3 regions of the Aeromonas rivipollensis genome follow, and region 1 is predicted to be linked to each of the others. Evidence: predicted binding sites of a transcription regulator. Region 1 holds the regulator's gene; each other region holds the start of a gene.

Region 1 (6,486 bases):
GGGCGCCGCTCTGAAACAGCATGCTCATCCGCTTGCGCACTTCATACAGACGGCTGCGGGAGAGGGTGGGGATGTCTTCCCCGTCAAACAGAATATGACCGGACTCAGGCTTCAGCTGGCCACCGATCAGGCGCAGCAAGGTGGTCTTGCCGATGCCGCTGGGGCCCATGACGGCGGTGACCTTGCCACGGGGAATGGTCAGGTTGATCCTGTCGTACAGCAACCTATCTCCGTGACTGAAGGTCAGGTCGGAGATGGTGATCAGGTCATCGTTCAAACAATTGTCCATCCGGTATAAATGAAGAGCGAATTTTATGGGCTAGTCTAGGTCTAAGCAACAGCAAGGAACAACTATTGAGCGGCTTTGCCCCCCAAATACGCGACAGTTTTATGTAACAACTTGCATCAGCGGCAGAGCGTCCCGCATCCGATTCGCTTATCTCGGCAGACTTTTTTATAATCCCGCAGCAAATTTCGGCCCGGAGCTGTGCCTTTATGTCTGTAAAGCCTGAAAAAGTGTCTGAATTGTTCGATTTCCGTCGCAGTGCCCGCGCGGTGCTGGACATAGAAAAACAAGCCATCGATGGGCTCTACCAGTACCTCGACGAGACCTTCGAGCGTGCCTGCGAGATGGTGCTGCGCTGCGCCGGCAAGATAGTGGTCACCGGCATGGGCAAGTCGGGTCATGTCGGCAACAAGATTGCCGCGACCCTGGCCAGCACCGGCACGCCTGCCTTCTTCCTCCACCCTGGCGAAGCCAGCCACGGGGATCTGGGGATGATCTCCGCCGGAGACCTCATCATCGCCATCTCCAACTCAGGCGAGAGTGACGAGATCCTCGCCCTGCTGCCGGTACTCAAGCGCCGCGGCATTCCGCTCATCTGCATGACCGGCAACTCGGCCTCCACCATGGCCAAGGAGGCCAACGTGCACCTGTGCATCAAGGTGGAGAAAGAGGCCTGCCCGCTGGGTCTGGCCCCGACCTCCAGCACCACGGCGACCCTGGTGATGGGGGACGCCCTGGCCGTGGCCCTGCTGGAAGCTCGCGGTTTCACCGCCGATGACTTCGCGCTCTCCCACCCTGGCGGGTCGCTGGGCAAGCGGCTCTTGCTGCGGGTCGGCGACCTGATGCACAGCGGCGATCTGTTGCCCCGGGTGGGGATAGATGCCACCATCAGCCAGGCGCTGCTGGAAGTGAGCCGCAAGGGCCTCGGCATGACGGCTGTGGTGGATGAACAGGGGCTGCTGGCCGGTCTGTTCACCGACGGTGACTTGCGCCGGATCCTGGATCTGCAGGTGGACATTCACCACACCCCGATCAGCCGCGTAATGACGGCCAATTGTGTTACCGTAGGGCCTGAGATGATGGCGGCCGAGGCCGTCAAACTGATGGAAACCAGAAAGATTAACGGATTGCTGGTGGTGGATGAAGAACGGCGACCACTGGGCGCCTTCAACATGCACGACCTGCTGAGAGCCGGGGTGATTTGATGCAAGACGTACCGACCCTCTATGGTCCGGTGACGCGCGGCCAGTATGAGAAGGCGGCGCAGATCCGCCTGCTGGTGTGCGATGTGGATGGGGTGCTCTCCAATGGCTTCATCTATATGGGCAATAACGGTGAAGAGCTGAAAACCTTCTGCACCCGTGACGGTGCTGGCATGCGTGCCCTGCTCAACGCCGGCATCGAGATTGCCATCATAACGGGGCGCAATTCCCGTATCGTCAGCGATCGGATGAGGGGCCTGGGGGTGCAGCATCTGGTGCAGGGGGCGGATCAGAAGCTGCCCCACTTCGAGGCGCTGCTGGCCAAGCTGGGCCTGATGCCGGAACAGGCCGCCTACATGGGGGACGACACCATCGATCTGCCGGTGATGCAGGCCTGCGGTCTCGGCATAGCGGTGGCGGATGCTCATCCGCTGGTGCTGGCTCGTGCCGATCTGGTGACCCGTCTGGGGGGCGGAGTGGGCGCGGTGCGCGAGGTGTGCGATCTCATCCTGCAGGCGCAGGGCTTGGGCGACTACCAACCCGAGGTCTCGGTATGAACAAGCAGACGTTTCTGTTCGCCCTGCTGTTTCTGGCGGCGCTGGCCGCCTGGCAGTTTGGCGAGATCGAGCTGGCGCCCGAACCGGCTGCCAAGGTAGAGAACTATCAACCGGACTTCACCGCTAGGAATCTGGTCACGACCCGCTTCAACGAGCAGGGCAAACGAACCGAGCGGTTGGAGTCCGAATACGCGGAGTATTACCAGATCCTCGAGCAGGCCACCTTCAACAAGCCGGTGGTCTACATGTTCGATGAGCAGGGGAAGGCCGAATGGAAAGTCACGGCTGAAACCGGGGTGCTCAACACAGATGACAACGTGATACTGCGTGACAAGGTACATCTGGACGGCCTACTGCCGGCGTCTTTCATCTCCACGCTGGATACCCCCTATCTGGAGCTGGATCTGGTGACTCAGGACATGAGAAGCAACCAGCACATCAGCATAGTGGGCCAGGAATTCCAGACCGAAGGCGTTGGCCTGAAGGGCCATCTGGAACGTAAATATTTCGAATTACTGGATAAAGGCCATGCCACTTATTTCAATGAAAAACGTTAATCTGGCCCTCGCGGCCCTGCTGCTGTGCAGTACAGTGAGCGCCAAAGAGTCCGACTTTGCCGAGAAGGTCTATGTGGATGCGGTCAAGCAAGTGGCCGAGATGCAGGACAACCGCATCACCTTCAGCGAAGACGTGCTCATCACTCAGGGCACCATCAAGATTAAGGCCGACAAGGTGGTGGTGATCCGTTCCGGCGATAAAGGGGCCGAGGTGATGACCGCCTATGGCAATCCCGCCACCTTCTTCCAGATCCTGGACAACGGCAAGCCGGTCAATGCCCACGGCAACAGCATTCGCTACGAGCTGAAGAACCGCCTGGTCACCATCACAGGCAACGGTCAGCTCAAGCAGGAAGACAGCCAGGTCACCGGCGATCTCATCCGCTACGACATCGTCAAACAGAAGATGATCGCCGAGAGCAAGGGGCCCACCCAGCGGGTCAAGACGGTGTTCCTGCCGGATCAGGTAGAAAACTTCGACAAACCCGCCGATCAGAAGAAGTAGGAAACAGAAGCCATGGCAGTGTTAAAAGCAACGGGTTTGCAGAAGAGCTACAAGCGCCGCATGGTGGTCAGCGACGTGAGCCTGGAAGTGGGCACCGGCCAGATAGTGGGGCTGCTCGGCCCGAATGGTGCCGGCAAGACCACCTCCTTCTACATGATCGTGGGCCTGGTGCAGCGGGATGCGGGCCTCATCACCATAGATGAGCAGGACATCAGCCTGCAGCCCATGCATATCCGCGCCCGCAATGGCATCGGCTACCTTCCCCAGGAGGCCTCCATCTTCCGGCGCCTGTCGGTGTTCGACAACCTGATGGGGGTCATGCAGACCCGCAAGGGGTTGAGCCGCGAGGAGCGTGAGGATAAGGTCGAGCAGTTGCTGGAAGAGTTCAACATCACCCATATTCGCGACAGCCTGGGTCAGAGCCTGTCTGGCGGGGAGCGGCGGCGGGTCGAGATTGCCCGTGCGCTGGCGGCAGAGCCGCGATTCATCCTGTTGGATGAACCCTTTGCAGGTGTTGATCCTATTTCGGTCATAGACATCAAGAAGATCATCCAGCATCTGAAGGAAAGAGGGCTGGGTGTGCTGATCACGGATCACAACGTCAGAGAGACGCTGGATGTGTGCGAGAAGGCCTATATCGTCAGCCACGGCAAGATGATTGCCGAGGGGGCGCCGGCCGAGATCCTCGCCGATGAGCAGGTCAAGCGCGTCTATTTGGGCGATCAATTCAGTCTATAGTAAGGGGGCACCCCTCATTTTTGTTAGGTGACTGCCTCGCTGAACATAAGGATATCCCGACGTAGATGAAGCCGACATTACAGTTGCGTCTCGGTCAGTCACTGACCATGACGCCACAATTACAACAAGCGATTCGTCTGCTCCAGCTCTCCACCCTGGAACTCCAGCAGGAAATTCAGCAAGCGCTCGATAATAACCCCTTGCTGGAGCAGGAGGAGAATGAAGCGCAGGAAACCAGCCCGATAGAGCCCCAGGACGCCAGTCAACTCGACTCCAGCGACGCCATGGCGCAGGACAAGATGCCGGATGAGCTGCCTGTCGACACCACCTGGGATGAGGTCTACTCCGCCGGTACGGCCCAGAGCGCCGGCCCCATCCATGACGGGGAAGACAGCGTCTATCAGGGAGAAACCACCGAGAACCTGCAGGACTATCTGCTGTGGCAGATGCGACTGACGCCGTTCAGCGATCTGGATGCCGCCATCGCCCTCGCCATCATCGATGCCATCGATGAGTCCGGCTACCTGACCGCCTCTCTCGAAGATATTCAGGCTGCAGTCAGCAGTGAAGAGGTAGAAGTTGAACTGGATGAAGTGGAAGCCGTGCTCAAGCGGGTGCAGCATTTCGATCCGGTTGGCATTGCCGCGCGTTCGGTGCAGGAGTGTCTGCTGATCCAGCTTGGCCAGTACTCGCCGGATCTGCCCTGGCTCAATGAGGCAAGGGAGGTGATTCGCGACCACATGGACCTGCTCGGCAACCGTGACTACCGCACTCTGGCGCGAAAGACCCGGCTCAAGGAGAGCGACCTCAAGGAGGTGCTGGATCTCATCCAGCAGCTGGAGCCGAGACCTGGCAATGGCATCATCCAGAGTGAATCGCAATACGTGATCCCGGACGTCTCAGTGGTCAAGAAGGGGGCAAAGTGGGTGGTTGAGCTCAACCCGGATTCGGCGCCGCGCATCCGTGTCAACGAGGCCTATGCGGCCATGGCACGCAATGCCCGCAGCAGCACTGATACCCAGTTCATTCGCTCCCATTTGCAGGAAGCCAAGTGGTTCATCAAGAGCCTGGAGAGTCGCAATGACACCCTGCTCAAGGTGGCCAGCTGCATCGTCGAGCAACAGCAGGGCTTCTTCGAATACGGGGAAGAGGCCATGAAACCCATGGTACTCAACGACATCGCCGAGGCGGTGGAGATGCACGAGTCGACGATTTCACGGGTGACGACCCAGAAGTACATGCATACGCCCCGTGGCATCTTTGAACTGAAGTTTTTTTTCTCCAGTCATGTCAACACGGAGGGAGGAGGAGAGTGCTCATCGACCGCAATTCGCGCCCTGATCAAGAAGCTGGTGACGGCCGAAAACCCGGCCAAACCGCTTAGTGATAGCAAGATCGCGGATTTGCTGGCCGAACAGGGTATTATGGTGGCGAGACGCACGATCGCAAAGTACCGTGAATCCTTGTTGATCCCGCCATCCAATCAGCGCAAACGCCTGGTTTAGGCAAACAAAAGGAAGACGTTATGCAAATTAACCTGACCGGACACCATGTCGAGATTACCGAAGCTCTGCGTGATTATGTGAATAACAAATTTGCCAAACTCGAGCGTCACTTTGACCATATCAACAACGTACATGTGGTGTTGAGCGTCGAAAAACTGAACCAGATCGCCGAAGCCAAGCTGCACGTCAGCGGGGGAGAGGTGTTCGCCAATTCGCAGCATGCCGACATGTATGCGGCGATTGATACCCTGCTGGATAAACTGGATCGGCAGATCATCAAGCACAAAGATAAGTTAAATCAAAAATAACTATGCAACTTGAACACATACTGAGTCGGGACTGCACCAAGAGTGCGGTCCCTTGTACCAGCAAGAAACGCGCCCTCGAGATCATCAGTGAGCTGGCCGCAGAGCGCCTCGGTGCCTCCCGCCAGGTACTGTTTGAAAGCCTGCTGGCGCGGGAAAAGATGGGCAGTACCGGGATCGGTGCCGGTATCGCCATTCCCCATGGCCGGATCGACGACGCCTTTGCGCCGACGGCCGTGCTGATGACCTTCTCCGAACCCATCCCTTTCGACTCTATCGACAATCAACCGGTTGACCTGCTCTTTGCATTGCTGGTGCCGGAAAGCGAGTGCAAGCAGCATCTCAAGACCCTTTCCCTGATGGCATCCAAGCTGGGTGACAAGGCCGTCTGCCGCCAGTTGCGCCAGGCGACCAGCGACGAAGAACTCTATCAGATCATGACCTCGGCCTGATGCCGGGTCTGACGAAGCCACGTTGGCGTGAGGGGACAAGATGCAGTTAATAGTGGTAAGCGGTCGTTCGGGCTCCGGTAAGACGGTGGCCCTGAGGGTGCTGGAGGATCTGGGTTACTACTGCGTGGATAACCTGCCGGTCAACCTGCTGCCCCAGCTGATCGTCTCGGTGGAGAGCCAGTATGACAAGCTGGCGGTCAGCATAGACGTGCGCAACCTGCCGACCCAGCCAGACAAGCTGGACAACCTGCTGACCCAGGTGCGCAACGAGGGGCGGGTGGAGTTCTCCAGCTTCTTCTTCGATGCGGACAACGGGACCCTGCTCAAGCGCTATGGCGAGAGCCGCCGGCTGCACCCCCTGTCTCGCAAACAGCTGTCG
Region 2 (6,486 bases), 150 kb from region 1:
TTCGCCCGGCCCAGATGTCATGAGCCAGCGCTGGCGCTATGTTTCCCTCCCGGGCCACCAGGGCAACACCGAGCAGCTCCCTCTCCTGCTCCAGCAGGTGGATGTCGAGATCGGGGCTCTCCAGCAAATACCGCAGATCGCTGGGGCTTGTCTGATAATGGGCCAGGACGAGCAGGCCGAATACCCGATTGAGCAGAGCCTCATCCCCGGCCAGCACCTCCTGCTCCAGTCGTCGCCAACTCGGTCTCTTCGGGGGTTGAGGTGCCACTATGTCGGCATTGAGGCCGAGCAATCGGAAGATCAGCGGTTCCAGCGGATCATGCCGGCTCCAGCGGATGGGTTCCGCCAGATGCAGCTCCTGCCAATCCGGGGTCTGCCTATCGAGCACCCGCTTGAAACGCAGATGAAAGCCACGTCCCGTCCCCTCATAGCCGTGCTCGGTGGTGGCAAATACGATGCGGCTGTGACGGGCCAGGATGGCCTCCAGCAGCGGGGTCGGAATGGCGGCGGCCTCATCCACCAGCAGCAGATCCGCTTGCACATCCCCTTGAACCACTCGGTCTGGCGACACATAGGTCAGGCCCACCAGTCGCTCTGGCGTGTCTGCCTGCGCGGCCGATGCATGGGCAAAGAGTGTGGCGACGGTCGCCTGGGAAGGCGCCGTCACCACTATCTGCAGGCTGGGATCCTGGCGCAGCAGATCGGCACTGGCCAGACCCAGCAGCGCACTCTTGCCGCGGCCACGATCCGCGCTCAGCACCAGCGGACGGCGGCGATGACCATGCAACACCTTGTGAATGGCGGGTAGCGCACGGACTTGATCGGTACTGAATGGCCGGCTTGCGCCAATAGGACGCCAGGACTCGCCGCCGATGGGAGGGATCAAGGAGAGGGCTGGATCCCCTGTCAGCAACCGCACCACGCGGGCGATAAAACCATGACCCGCCAGCTTGGCATCCTCAGGTTGGGCGACCAGTCGCAACCTGTCCGGATCCGGGTAGGCTGGCCACGTCTCTCTGGGGGGAGTCAGCAGCAGCAGCAGGCCACCGGCGCGCAACGTGCCCGCCAAGGCGCCGAAGGCATCGGGATGAAAGCCGCTGAAGGCGTTGAACACCAGGGTATCGCACTCCTGACCCAGCCGTTGTAGCGCCTTGGCGGCAGGCAGCGGGCCATGGCATGCGGGGCCGTCTCCCAGCCAGAAGACAGCCTCCCCCAGCAAGGGTTCGGCACGGCTGATGCAGTCGGCTTCGAGCCCTTCCAGCCAGATCAGCCGACGCTCACCGGTGCGAGCGAGAGCCTGGCGCAAGAGATCCACCTCGGCTGGGCTCATGAGGCTGAACTGTCGTCCGGCTTCACCCGTGGCTCAAACATGCGCTCCCCCATCTGATCGATGAAGGTATGGGCTTTTTGCACCATGAAGCGCTCGGCGTCGGCCGGGTTGGCGAACAGATCGGAGCGGATGAAGCGGTGAGTTTGCAGCACCCCATCCACATCCTTGGTGATGCGCCCTGCAAGCCGGAACTGCCCCCCTTCCGCCATGGGTTCGGGATAAATGAGATAGCCGGCGTATTCGGTGGGCGTGACATCGGTTATCTGGGCAGCTTGCCCCTTGAACAGGGCACTGAATAGTTTCTTGAGCATGTTCGTCTCCTCTCTGATGGTTGCATTCTCCTCAAGGGGAGAATCACTGGCAAGCAGGGGATCTTATTACCATTCGTTCTTTGCATTACGAACCATTCTCATTTAGATTTCATCTCATTCCAGCATGAGGTCCACTATTATGTACGTGTGTTTGTGCCGCGGCATCACAGATAACCAGATCCGCAAGGCGGTACAGGCAGGCAAGACCGAGTTCAGACAGCTGAAACAGTCGCTGGAAGTCGGTGCCCAATGTGGCAAATGCGTGCGCATGGCGATGGAAATCATCGCCACCGAGATCGACAAGATGGAGTCGGAGCAGGCGCCCCTTTATTACGAAGTGGCATGAGATACCTCTTCCCGACCCTCGCCTTAGCGAGCGGATGCTCTCCCTTTCGGAGGCACCGATTCGCCATCCTCTTATGGTCATTTTTCTCGACTAAGCTCTAGTGATCGGTGCCCTAGGCTCGAACACGAGGAGTAATGTCGATGAAAGGAGATCCCAAAATCATTGCCCACCTCAACAAGGTGCTGGCCAATGAGCTGGTTGCCATCAACCAATATTTCCTGCATGCCCGCATCTACGATGACTGGGGCCTCAAGGGGCTTGGGCACAAGGAATATCATGAGTCCATCGATGAGATGAAACATGCCGACGAGCTGGTCAAGCGGGTGCTGTTTCTGGAAGGACTGCCCAACTTGCAGGATCTGGGCAAGCTGCGTATCGGTGAGACAGTCGAAGAGATGCTGCGCTGCGATCTGTCACTGGAAATGGATGCCATTCCCGACCTGAAAACGGCCATCACCTATGCCGAGTCCGTCCATGATTATGTCAGCCGTGACCTGTTCCAGGATATCCTGGAAGACGAGGAGGAACACGTCGACTGGCTGGAAACCCAGCTCGATCTCATCGCTCGCATCGGCCTGGAAAACTATCAGCAATCCCAGCTTCATAGCGAATCATCCTGAGTGCGGATGTCATTAAGAGCTGCCCCCAACCCGCCAAGGCGGGTTTTTTCTGGGCCACCACCTTGAAGCCCAGGCATGCAATTGAAACATACGGGCGTTACTGTCTGCCTGGCAGGTGGCCAACAGGGGGGGGTCCCTAAGTCAGCCAACCCCCTTCACGATACGGGGCGCACCGCCGGATCCGGCGAACGAGGCACAGCCCCAAGCCGGATTGAACCATTGCAGTGATCACAGTTACGATGCAGGGCAAAGCAGCGCACGCCGCTTTCGATTAGGATACGGCCCTATTCCCATCACTTTGCTACGGATGATTTCCATGGAACTGATTGCACGTGAGATGGCCCCCCACAAGCGGGTGGCCCTGGTGGCTCACGACAACATGAAAGCCCCATTGCTGAACTGGGTGCTGCGCCGCAAGGAGGAGCTCAAGCTCCACCACCTCTATGCGACCGGCACCACTGGCACCCTGCTCGGCAAGAAGGCACAGCTGCCCATCACCTGCCTCTTCTCCGGCCCCATGGGCGGCGATCAGCAGCTCGGCGCCCTGATTGCCGAGGGCAGGATCGACGTGATGATCTTCTTCTGGGATCCCCTCAATGCCGCGGCGCACGATCCTGACGTGAAGGCGCTGCTGCGCCTCGCGGCTGTCTGGAACATCCCGGTCGCCACCAACGAAGCGACGGCGGACTTCATCATGGACAGCCCGCACATGCAGCAGACATTCAGCGTACAGGTGCCCGACTACGCCGGTTATCTCAAGGCAAGAACCGAGTAACCCCAACCAGATAGCGAAGAGCCGGACAGAGTCCGGCTCTTTTGTCTGAAGGATGGTGGCGGCTCAGCGCTGGAAACTCTTCTGGGCAAACTTGGGTCTGGCGTTCATGATCTGCTCCACCTGCTCGTCGCTCATCTTGCCGCGCGACAGCCCCAGCACCTTGTAGGTCAGCAGCGGCCGTGCCGGCAGCGCAATCATCAGGGCGCGGATCTGGTTTTCGTCCTCCTTCTCTCGCACCGGCTTGCCATAGGCATAGGTCAGCACCCCGGCATCCATCAGGTTTTTGACGGCAGGCTCGGTGATCGGCAGGTTTATGACGCTTTTCCGTTGCAGCACGAACTCGCGCAGCACCGCCTTCTCGTTGAAGTCGAGGAAGCCTATCATCTGGGCCAGCTGATCCTGTTGACGGCGGGATTGCCACTCGTCGCAGGCCCATTCCCAGGCGATCAGGAAACCCTGGCTGCAGAAGTAGGAGATGGCGATCAGCATGCCGACCCCCAGCCAGGCGGCGTGAGCCGTGGCCCACTGGCTGACGGCGCCTTTCATCAGCCCGGCCGGGAACAGCAATATGATGCTGCAGCAGAGCAGCAGCCAGACCATCAGCCAGTTGAGGCGATTCAGCTGGTAAAAATGTTGGATCCACCGTTTCATCGTTCACCCTTCCCAAGTCAATGTGGACAGTAGTCAACTCATAGCAATCCCTGTGCCAAGGCGAGGATCTTGTGGGCGGGATCTGGATCCTGGCGGGCAGAGCTGATGGGGTGGGTCTGTGGCCAGGTTACATCCCCTTACAAGTTGCCGAGGGGATAAGCCGCCATTTTCCTTGTGGGGCAACCCATCTCTTGGTAAAAAGCCCGCACTGTCATTGGGGAGTAGCAACCCGCCCGTGATCCGGGCAGGGCTCATGTCAACATTCTTGGATCATCAGATCCATGGCATGAGCGGCGATAGCATCTATCGCTCTGCAAGACCTTTGGCCTCGATACGCAAGCCAGCCGGGCGAGCCGTATCGGGTCCATCGGTTGTTCTGCTCGCCTGGCGGTTGCCCATTATGTTGATCACCCTGCTGTTATTTCTGCTCTCTGCCGTCACCATCTATCTGGCCTGCGAATATTTCGTCAACGGTATCGAATGGACCGGCCATCACTTCAAGTTCTCCCAGAGTGCCACCGGCTCCCTGCTGGCGGCCCTCGGCACTGCCCTGCCCGAATGCATAGTTACCCTGACGGCCCTGCTGATGGGGGATGCCCCCGCCCAGCAACAGATTGGGATAGGCGCCGCCCTCGGTGGCCCCCTGGTGCTATCCACCATAGGCTATGCCGCCGTCGGCCTGACCCTGCTGCTGTGCATGGGCCCTGAACACAGGGCCATCGATGGCGAGGCGCAGCGCGAGACAGGTCGGGATCAGGCCTGGTTTGTCGCTATCTTCATGGTGGCGGTGGCCCTCGGCATGGTGGCCTTCACTGGCAAAACCTGGCTGGCCCCGCTGTTCGTGCTGGTGTATCTGATCTATGTGCGGCGCGAGCTGAAACAGAGCGACAGCCACGAGACTCCGTTGCCAGAGCCCCTCAAGCTGGATCCCAAGGCCGAGATCCCGGCCCTACGCAAGGTGCTGCTGCAGACCCTGGGAGCCCTGGTGGTGGTGGCGCTGGCGGCCCAGCTGTTCGTTCATCAGCTGGAGAGCATGGGTGAGCTGTTCGGCCTCTCCCCCGTGCTGGCGGCCCTGCTGCTGAGCCCGGTGGCGACCGAGATGCCGGAGCTGATGAACGTGCTGATCTGGGTGCGTCAGGGCAAGAACCGGCTGGCGCTGGCCAACATCTCCGGCGCCATGATGATCCAGGGCACCATACCCAAGGCGTTCTGCCTGCTGTTCACCCCCTGGTTGCTCGACAGCACCATGATGGTCTCCTCCCTGGTGACCCTGCTGGCGGTGGTACTGCTGTGGTGGGGCTTCAGCCGTGGGCGGATGACGGCGGGCAGGCTGGCCTGCGTGGGACTGGTGTACCTGGGTTTCTACGGCTGGCTGATGGTGAGCTGACGGCGCGCTCTCTGTGAAGATGGCGCCATAAGAAAGGGCAGGATCCGATCCTGCCCTTTCTTCATGGGTTTAGGTTAGCAGGTTGAGCCCCGGGATCAGAACTGCTGGAACCAGCGCTGGATCTGGGCCGGATCCTTGCTCTGGGTCAGAGAGAGCATCAAGAGGATGCGCGCCTTCTGCGGGTTCAGGGTGCCGGCGGCCACGAAGCCGTACTTGGCGTCGTCGATCTCGGCATCCAGGGTGGTGGCGCCGGTCGGCACGCGGGCGGAGCGCACCACACGGATGCCGTCCTCGCTTGCCTTGGCCAGGGTGTCGAACAGGCTGTGATAGAGGTTGCCGTTGCCCACCCCGGCGCTGACGATGCCGTCAAACTTGGCATCCACCATGGCCTTGGCCGGCAGATCGGTGGCGTTGGCATAGTTGTAGACGATGCCCACCTGCGGCAGCTTGTCGAGCTTGCTCACATCGAACGGCGTCTTGCTGGTGTGCAGGCGGGCCGGGCTGCGCTGGTAGTCGATCTTGCCGTTGTGGATGTAACCCAGCGGGCCGAAGTTGGGGGCGGCGAAGGTCTGCACCCCCGTGGTGTTGGTCTTGGTGACGTCCCGGGCATCCAGCACCGTGTCGTTCATGGCGACCATGACGCCACGCCCCTTGGAGCTGGGGTCGGAGGCGGTGACCACGGCGTTATACAGATTCAGCGGGCCGTCGGCACTCATGGCGGTGGAGGGGCGCATGGCGCCGACCAGCACCACCGGCTTGTCGCTCTTGACGGTCAGGTTGAGGAAGTAGGCGGTCTCTTCCATGGTGTCGGTGCCGTGGGTGATGACGATACCATCCACGTCATCCTTGGCCAGCAGCTCGTTGACCCGCTTTGCCAGCTTGAGCCACACCTCGTCGTTCATGTCCTGGGAGCCGATCTTGACCACCTGCTCCCCCTGCACCTCGGCCACGTTCTTCATCTCGGGCACGGCGGCGATCAGGGTCTCGATGGCCACCTTACCCGCTTCATAGTTGGATTGGGTGGCGGACTGCCCCGCACCGGCTATGGTGCCACCGGTCGCCAGAA
Region 3 (6,486 bases), 1.7 Mb from region 1:
CCGTGTCCACCAGCAGCACGTCCACCTGGGTCTTCATCTCGCTGAAGGCGCGGATGAGCTCGGCATGTTGCACCGGCGACAGCTCGACCATGGACTGGGTGCCCGAGGTGGCCGGCACTATCATCATGCCGTAGGGCCCCTCGACGATGATGTCGTCTATGGTGCACTCCCCGGCCAGCACATGGGAGAGGTTGCGGTGCACCCGCAGCCCCAGCATGACGTCGACGTTGGCCAGACCCAGGTCGGCATCCAGCACCAACACCCGCTTGCCCTGGGCGGCCATGGCTCCCGCCACGTTCAGGGTCACGTTGGTCTTGCCGACGCCCCCCTTGCCTCCGGACACGGCGATCACTTTTACTCGATTGTTTTGACGCATTTTGCGCAGACCACTCGCCTGATCCATATACATGTTACTCATAAAACTCCGAATCTTCGGCCTCGCCAAAGCCTGAACCCCAGAAGTAAGGGTCTTCTGTTTCCCGCTCCAGCGAGCCCATGGCCGCGCCGACCAGCAGCGCCGCATTGGCAACTTGAATATCTTCCGGCACCCGCTGTCCATCTGTGATGTAGCTGATGGGCAGGGCGTTCTGAATGCATACATTGATCACCTCACCCAGATTCAGGCTCTCGTCGAGCTTGGTCAGGATGCAGCCGGAGAGCGGAATGCGCCGGAAGTGATCCACCGCCTCCTGCATCACCCGGCGCTGGGAGGTGGCTGACATGACCAGGTAGCTGCGAATGCGCACCTTGGCATTCTTGACCAGGGTGTCGAGCTGCTCGGTCAGGCGGATATCCCGCTGCCCTACCCCGGCGGTGTCGATGAGCACCAGCCGACGGTGACGGAACTGATAGAGCGCATTGGCCAGCTCCTCGGCATCCCGTACCTGACGCACCGGGCAACCCATGATGCGACCATAGGTCTGCAGCTGTTCGTGGGCCCCGATCCTGTAGTTGTCCGTGGTGATGAGGGCCACCTGCTCGGCGCCATACTTCATGGCAAAGCGAGCCGCCAGCTTGGCGATGGTGGTGGTCTTGCCCACCCCGGTCGGGCCGAGCAGCGCCACGGCACCGCCCTGGCGCAAGATGTCGTCTTCGCTGATCTTGAGCTGGGCCGTCAGTACCTCGGCCAGCTGGGCCATAGCCTGATGGATGGGCATGTCTTCCGGGATAAGCCCGGCGAGCTGATCGGCGAAGGCATCGTCGAACCCCATCTTCTTGAGTTCCTTGATGAGCAGCGCCCGCATCGGCTCGCGGCGCTCCACCTCCTGCCACATCAGACCGGAGATCTGGTGCTCCAGCAGCTTGCGGATGCTGGCCATCTCCTTGCGCATCCCCTCCATCTCCTGATCCCGCGGGGCGGGTTGGGCAGCACGGGGGCCGGGGGCAGGACGTGCCTTCGGCTTGGCAGGCTCGGGGGCCGCGCCCCACTGGCCCTGTTCGGCCAGCGTCCTGGGTGCGCCGTTGGCGGACGCCAGTCCCGCGGACTGATTGCCGCCAGCGGCCCCATTCCCGGACCATGGTGCCGGAGCCGGGGTGCCGTTGCCCGCAGGATTGGCAGGGTTGAGCTTCTGCTGGCGCGCCAGCAGGGCCGCCAGGGTATCGGCATAATATTCGTTCTGCTCCTTGGGGGGAGCCGAGCGCGTCATCTGCTTGCCCGCAGACGAGATATTGACGCTCTCATCGTTCAACTGACGGCGAACCGGCGCATCTTTAGGTCCAGGCACCTGGGACTGATAATCGACGGCCGCGACTATCTCCACCCCACCGGTGACCTTTTTGTTGGACATGATGACGGCATCCGGCCCGAGCGTCTCCTTGACCTCGGCCAGCGCCGTTCGCATGTCTTTGGCAAAAAACCGCTTAATCTTCACCCGTCATCTCCGCTAACTAGCCCTGTCCCACCGCACTGACGATGCGGATCTGCTTGTCATCAGGCACTTCCTGATAAGACAGGACGCGTAATCCAGGAATGGCATTCTTGACAAATTTCGCCAGGGTATTGCGCAATATCCCCGATGTCAGAAGCACGGCCGGCTGGCCTTCCAGTTCTTGTCGTTGAGTGGCTTCCACCAGGGAGCGCTGCATCCGCTCCGCCAGTCCCGGTTCTATACCGGCGCCATCTCCCCCACCTGCTTGCAGGGATTGATGCAATATGCGTTCCAGTTCTGGTGAAAGGGTGATCACCGGCAGCTCGGGCTCGGGGCCGGCAATCTCCTGCACTATCAGCCTGCGCAGGGCGATACGGCAGGCGGCGGTCAGCACTTCCGGGTCCGGACTGCGTGGCGCATATTCCACGAGGGTCTGCAGGATAGTGCGCATATCGCGAATTGGCACGCCTTCATTGAGGAGATTTTGCAATACCTTGACCAGGTTGCCCATGCTGATCACCTCGGGAACCAACCCTTCCACCAGCTTGCTCTGATGCTTCCCTATCATGTCCAGCAGTTGCTGCACCTCGTCGTGACCCAGCAGCAAGGCGGCATGGTTGGAGAGGATCTGGCTCAGGTGGGTGGCCACGACGGTGGCCGCGTCCACCACTGTGTAACCCAGGGTCTGGGCCTGGGAGACCTGCTCCTTGGCGACCCAGACAGCTTCCAGTCCGAACGCGGGGTCCTGGGTCGCTATGCCCTGGATCTGGCCGAACACCTGGCCCGGGTTGATGGCCATCTCCTTGTCGTGATAGACGGTGGCCTCGCCGGTACTCACCCCCATCAGGGTGATACGGTACTGATTGGGGGCGAGATCCAGGTTGTCGCGGATATGCACCGCAGGCACCAGGAAGCCGAACTCCTGGGAGAGCTTCTTGCGCACCCCCTTGATCCGGTTGAGCAGCTCGCCCCCCTGGTTCTTGTCAACCAGCGGGATGAGCTGATAGCCCACCTCCAGGCCGATGATGTCCACCGGCATGACGTCGTCCCAGCTCAGGTCCTTCTGCTCCAGCGGGGCATCGCCCTGGGCCGGCAAGAGTTCACCGCTCGCCACCCTGGCCTTGTTCAGTTTCTCCCGGCGCAGCAGCCACCAGGCCCCCACCGCCGCCACGGCCCCCAGACTCAGGAAGGCCAGGTGCGGCATGCCGGGCACGCTGCCCATCATCAGCAGTATGCCGGCGGAGATCACCAGCGCCTTGGGGTTCTCGAACAGCTGGCCGAGCACGGCCGTGCCCATGTCCTGATCGGTATTTTGACGGGTGACTATGATGGCGGCGGCGATGGAGAGCAGCAGTGAGGGTATCTGGGCCACCAGGCCGTCACCTATGGCGAGCAGGGTGTAGATCTCTGCCGCTTCGCCGAAGCTGAGCTGGTGCTGCATCATGCCGATGATGAAACCACCGATGATGTTGATGAAGAGGATCATGATGCCGGCGACGGCATCCCCCTTCACGAATTTGGAGGCACCGTCCATGGAGCCGTAGAAGTCAGCTTCCTGGGTCACGTCCTGACGGCGCTTCTTGGCCTCTTCCTGGTTGATGAGACCGGCGTTCAGGTCCGCATCTATGGCCATCTGCTTGCCGGGCATGGCATCCAGGGTGAAGCGGGCGCTCACCTCCGAGATCCGGCCCGCACCCTTGGTGACCACCACGAAGTTGATGATCACCAGGATCATGAAGACGATGATGCCCACCGCATAGTTGCCGCCGATCACCACGTTGCCGAAGGCCTCGATCACATGGCCCGCCGCCGCGCTGCCGTTGTGGCCTTCCAGCAGCACCACCCGGGTGGAGGCGACGTTGAGCGCGAGCCGCAGCAGGGTCGCTATCAGCAGGACTGTGGGGAAGGCGGCAAACTCCAGCGGCCGACGGGTATAGACGGCCACCAGCAGCACCACTATGGAGAGGGCGATGTTGAAGGAGAACAGGATATCCAGCATCAGGGGCGGTATGGGGAGTACCACCATGCCGAGAGAGGCGAGCACCAGCAGCGGGGTCCCTATCCCCTTGCTGAGCAACCATCTGTACTCTTTGAAACGGCTCACTCCAGCCTTGAATCCCATCGTTCTTCTCGATTTACAACTGCCGATGCCGAATGAAAGCAAATATCAAGCCAATTACTCAAGCAATTGATTTGTTAGGATTTTATTTTGATGCTGTCAGAAGTCCGTCGGAGGACAGGTTCGGGTAGCTTGATGGCAAACAGGGCGGAGTGCGGGGGTTCTTAGGATATTCCGACGGAACATGGTGGACAGCTCTCTGGCGGTGGAGACAGCCAACGCCTCAGAGCACAGACTGCTTGCAATAGTCCGGCGGCATAGTGGACAGACCTTGGCGGTGGAGACGGCCAACCTCTCCCAAAACACCGGGCTACTTGCGATATTCCGGTGGAATGGGCAGATCCCTGGCGACCGGGGTCGGGCGGCGGCCACGGCCACGGCGGAACTTCTTGAGCTGATAGACATAAGCCAGCACCTGGGCCACGGCGGCAAAGAGTCCCTCGGGGATCTCCTGGCCAATCTCGGTGGCGTGGTAGATGGCCCGGGTCAGGGGCGGCGAGGACATCACCGGGATGTCGTACTCCCGCGCAATCTCCCTGATCTTCATCGCCACCTCGTCCACCCCCTTGGCCAGCACCTTGGGGGCGGCGCCTGGCTTGCCCGCGTCGTATTTCAGGGCCACTGAGTAGTGGGTCGGGTTGGTGATGATGACGTCCGCCTTGGGCACATCCCCCATCATGCGGCGCATCGCCATCTGCATCTGCAACTGGCGGATCTTGCCCTTTACCTCGGGCTTGCCCTCGCTGTCCCTGAACTCGTCCTTGATCTCCTGCTTGGTCATCTTGAGCTGGCGATTGTGGTTCCAGGTCTGGAAGGGCACGTCGATGGCGACTATAGGGATCAGGGCGCAGCAGAGGATGATCAGCATCCACAGCAGCAGGTCCAGGGCGTCTATGATGCCGCCGGGGAAGCCCTCGAGAGAGAGATTGAGCAGGTGATTGAACTGGCTCGACAGCATCCACCAGGCGAACAGGCTGATGAACACCACCTTGGCGATGGACTTGACGAGCTCCACCAGGGACTGCACCCCGAACATCCTCTTCAACCCACTCAAGGGGCTCAGCTTGCTCCACTTGGGCAGCATGGCCTCGGAGGAGAAGTTCATCCCCCCCAGCAGGGTGTTGCCCACGAAGGCGGCTATGGTCACCAGCAGGAACAGCAGGCCGAGGGGCTGCAGCAACTCCCACAGCAGGGTGGGCAGCATGACCCCCATGGCGTTGGGATCGAAAGCCTGATCCCGGTCCAGGGTAAAGCCCATGGTGAGCACCTTGACCATGGCGCCAGCCAGGCTCTCCTTGATCATCAGCAAGCCAAACACGGTCGCCAGCAGGACGCTGGCGGTACCCAGCTCCTTGGATCGTGCAATCTGCCCTTTTTCCCGGGCCTGTTGCAGTCGTTTGCCCGTGGGTTGTTCTGTGCGTTCCTGATCGGTATCAGCCATGCTGACCCCCGACTGACTGGCCGTTGTAGATCAGCCAGCCGATAGCATGGCCTGGTTGTTCGGTGCCATTGACCCGATCGGTATCAATGACATGCAGTCCCCCGACTGGCTGGCCGCTGTAGATCAGCCAGCCGATAGCATGACCTGGTTGTTCGGTGCCATTGACCTGATCGGTATCAATGACATGCAGTCTCCCGACTGGCTGGCAGCTGTCGATCAGACCGGTATCAGCCATTCTGCCCCCCCAGGCACTGGACCTTGATAAGCTCACAGCTGGTCTCCTGCACCCGCTCCCAGAGGGAGTCGAAGTGCCCCATGAAGCCACCTATGGTGAGCCAGAGGATGAACAGGCCCGACATCATGCTGACCGCAAAGCCGATGCTGAAGATGTTGAGCTGGGGGGCCGCCCGGGTCATGACCCCGAACGCGAAGTTGATGAGCAGCAGGGCGATGATGGCCGACAGCGCCATCACCAGGGAGGCCTGGTACATGACCCCGAGGAAACTCACCAGGCTGCGGATGGCGGGCAGGCTGAGTCCGCTGTCCGAGACCGGCAGGGTCTCGAAGCTCAGCACCACCATCCTGATCATCAGGAGGTGGCCGTCCACCGCCAGAAACACCAGGGTCGCCAGCATCAGGTAGAACTGACCCACCACGGGAGCCGACTGGCCGTTCATGGGATCCACCAGGGTGGCGAAGCCCAGGCTGGTCTGCATGGCGATGATCTGGCCCGCCATCACGAAGCTTTCCAGCAGAAACTGGGTCATGAGGCCGAGGGCAACGCCGATGAGCAGCTGCTGCCCCAGCACCAGGAAGCTGCCGACGGAGAACAGCTCCACCTTGGGCATGGGGGGCAACAGGGGGGCGATGATGAAGGTGATGGCGAGCGCCAGCCCCATGCGAACGTTCGCAGGAGCCAGCCGGCTGCCGAACACCGCCATCACCATCAGCAGGCTGCTCACCCGGGCAAGGGGCCAGAGCACGGACGCCAGCCACTCCATGATCACCGCAGTGGTATAGCTCATGCCGCCGCTACCGAAGCCATGGGACTGGTGGTC

What was found. The regulator sigma-54, encoded in region 1, starts transcription at its own class of promoters, with help from an activator protein. The targets are predictions, from matches to a motif close to TGGCACNGTTTTNGCTT.
Region 2: WIR04_RS02590 (superinfection exclusion B family protein) is a predicted target of sigma-54. The motif match lies at 4,075-4,091, and genes of this name have one in related genera.
Region 3: flhA (flagellar biosynthesis protein FlhA) is a predicted target of sigma-54. The motif match lies at 4,027-4,043, and genes of this name have one in related genera.

What each region holds. Positions count from the first base shown of each region.
Region 1 covers NZ_CP149130.1:396,282-402,767, forward strand. The annotation lists gene mlaF (phospholipid ABC transporter ATP-binding protein MlaF) at 1-289, opposite strand, end outside; gene WIR04_RS01805 (KpsF/GutQ family sugar-phosphate isomerase) at 496-1,491, shown strand; gene kdsC (3-deoxy-manno-octulosonate-8-phosphatase KdsC) at 1,491-2,045, shown strand; gene lptC (LPS export ABC transporter periplasmic protein LptC) at 2,042-2,602, shown strand; gene lptA (lipopolysaccharide transport periplasmic protein LptA) at 2,589-3,107, shown strand; gene lptB (LPS export ABC transporter ATP-binding protein) at 3,120-3,845, shown strand; gene WIR04_RS01830 (RNA polymerase factor sigma-54) at 3,911-5,350, shown strand; gene hpf (ribosome hibernation promoting factor) at 5,371-5,658, shown strand; gene ptsN (PTS IIA-like nitrogen regulatory protein PtsN) at 5,661-6,107, shown strand; gene rapZ (RNase adapter RapZ) at 6,148-6,486, shown strand, end outside.
Region 2 covers NZ_CP149130.1:547,435-553,920, reverse strand. The annotation lists gene WIR04_RS02615 (tRNA(Met) cytidine acetyltransferase TmcA) at 1-1,330, opposite strand, end outside; gene WIR04_RS02610 (HlyU family transcriptional regulator) at 1,327-1,641, opposite strand; gene WIR04_RS02605 (bacterioferritin-associated ferredoxin) at 1,781-1,987, shown strand; gene bfr (bacterioferritin) at 2,128-2,607, shown strand; gene WIR04_RS02595 (methylglyoxal synthase) at 2,924-3,382, shown strand; gene WIR04_RS02590 (superinfection exclusion B family protein) at 3,446-4,033, opposite strand; yybP-ykoY riboswitch at 4,238-4,344, shown strand; gene WIR04_RS02585 (sodium:calcium antiporter) at 4,434-5,420, shown strand; gene ansB (L-asparaginase 2) at 5,516-6,486, opposite strand, start outside.
Region 3 covers NZ_CP149130.1:3,201,669-3,208,154, forward strand. The annotation lists gene WIR04_RS14430 (MinD/ParA family protein) at 1-409, opposite strand, end outside; gene flhF (flagellar biosynthesis protein FlhF) at 411-1,871, opposite strand; gene flhA (flagellar biosynthesis protein FlhA) at 1,888-3,990, opposite strand; gene flhB (flagellar biosynthesis protein FlhB) at 4,298-5,428, opposite strand; gene WIR04_RS14450 (hypothetical protein) at 5,421-5,663, opposite strand; gene fliR (flagellar biosynthetic protein FliR) at 5,656-6,453, opposite strand.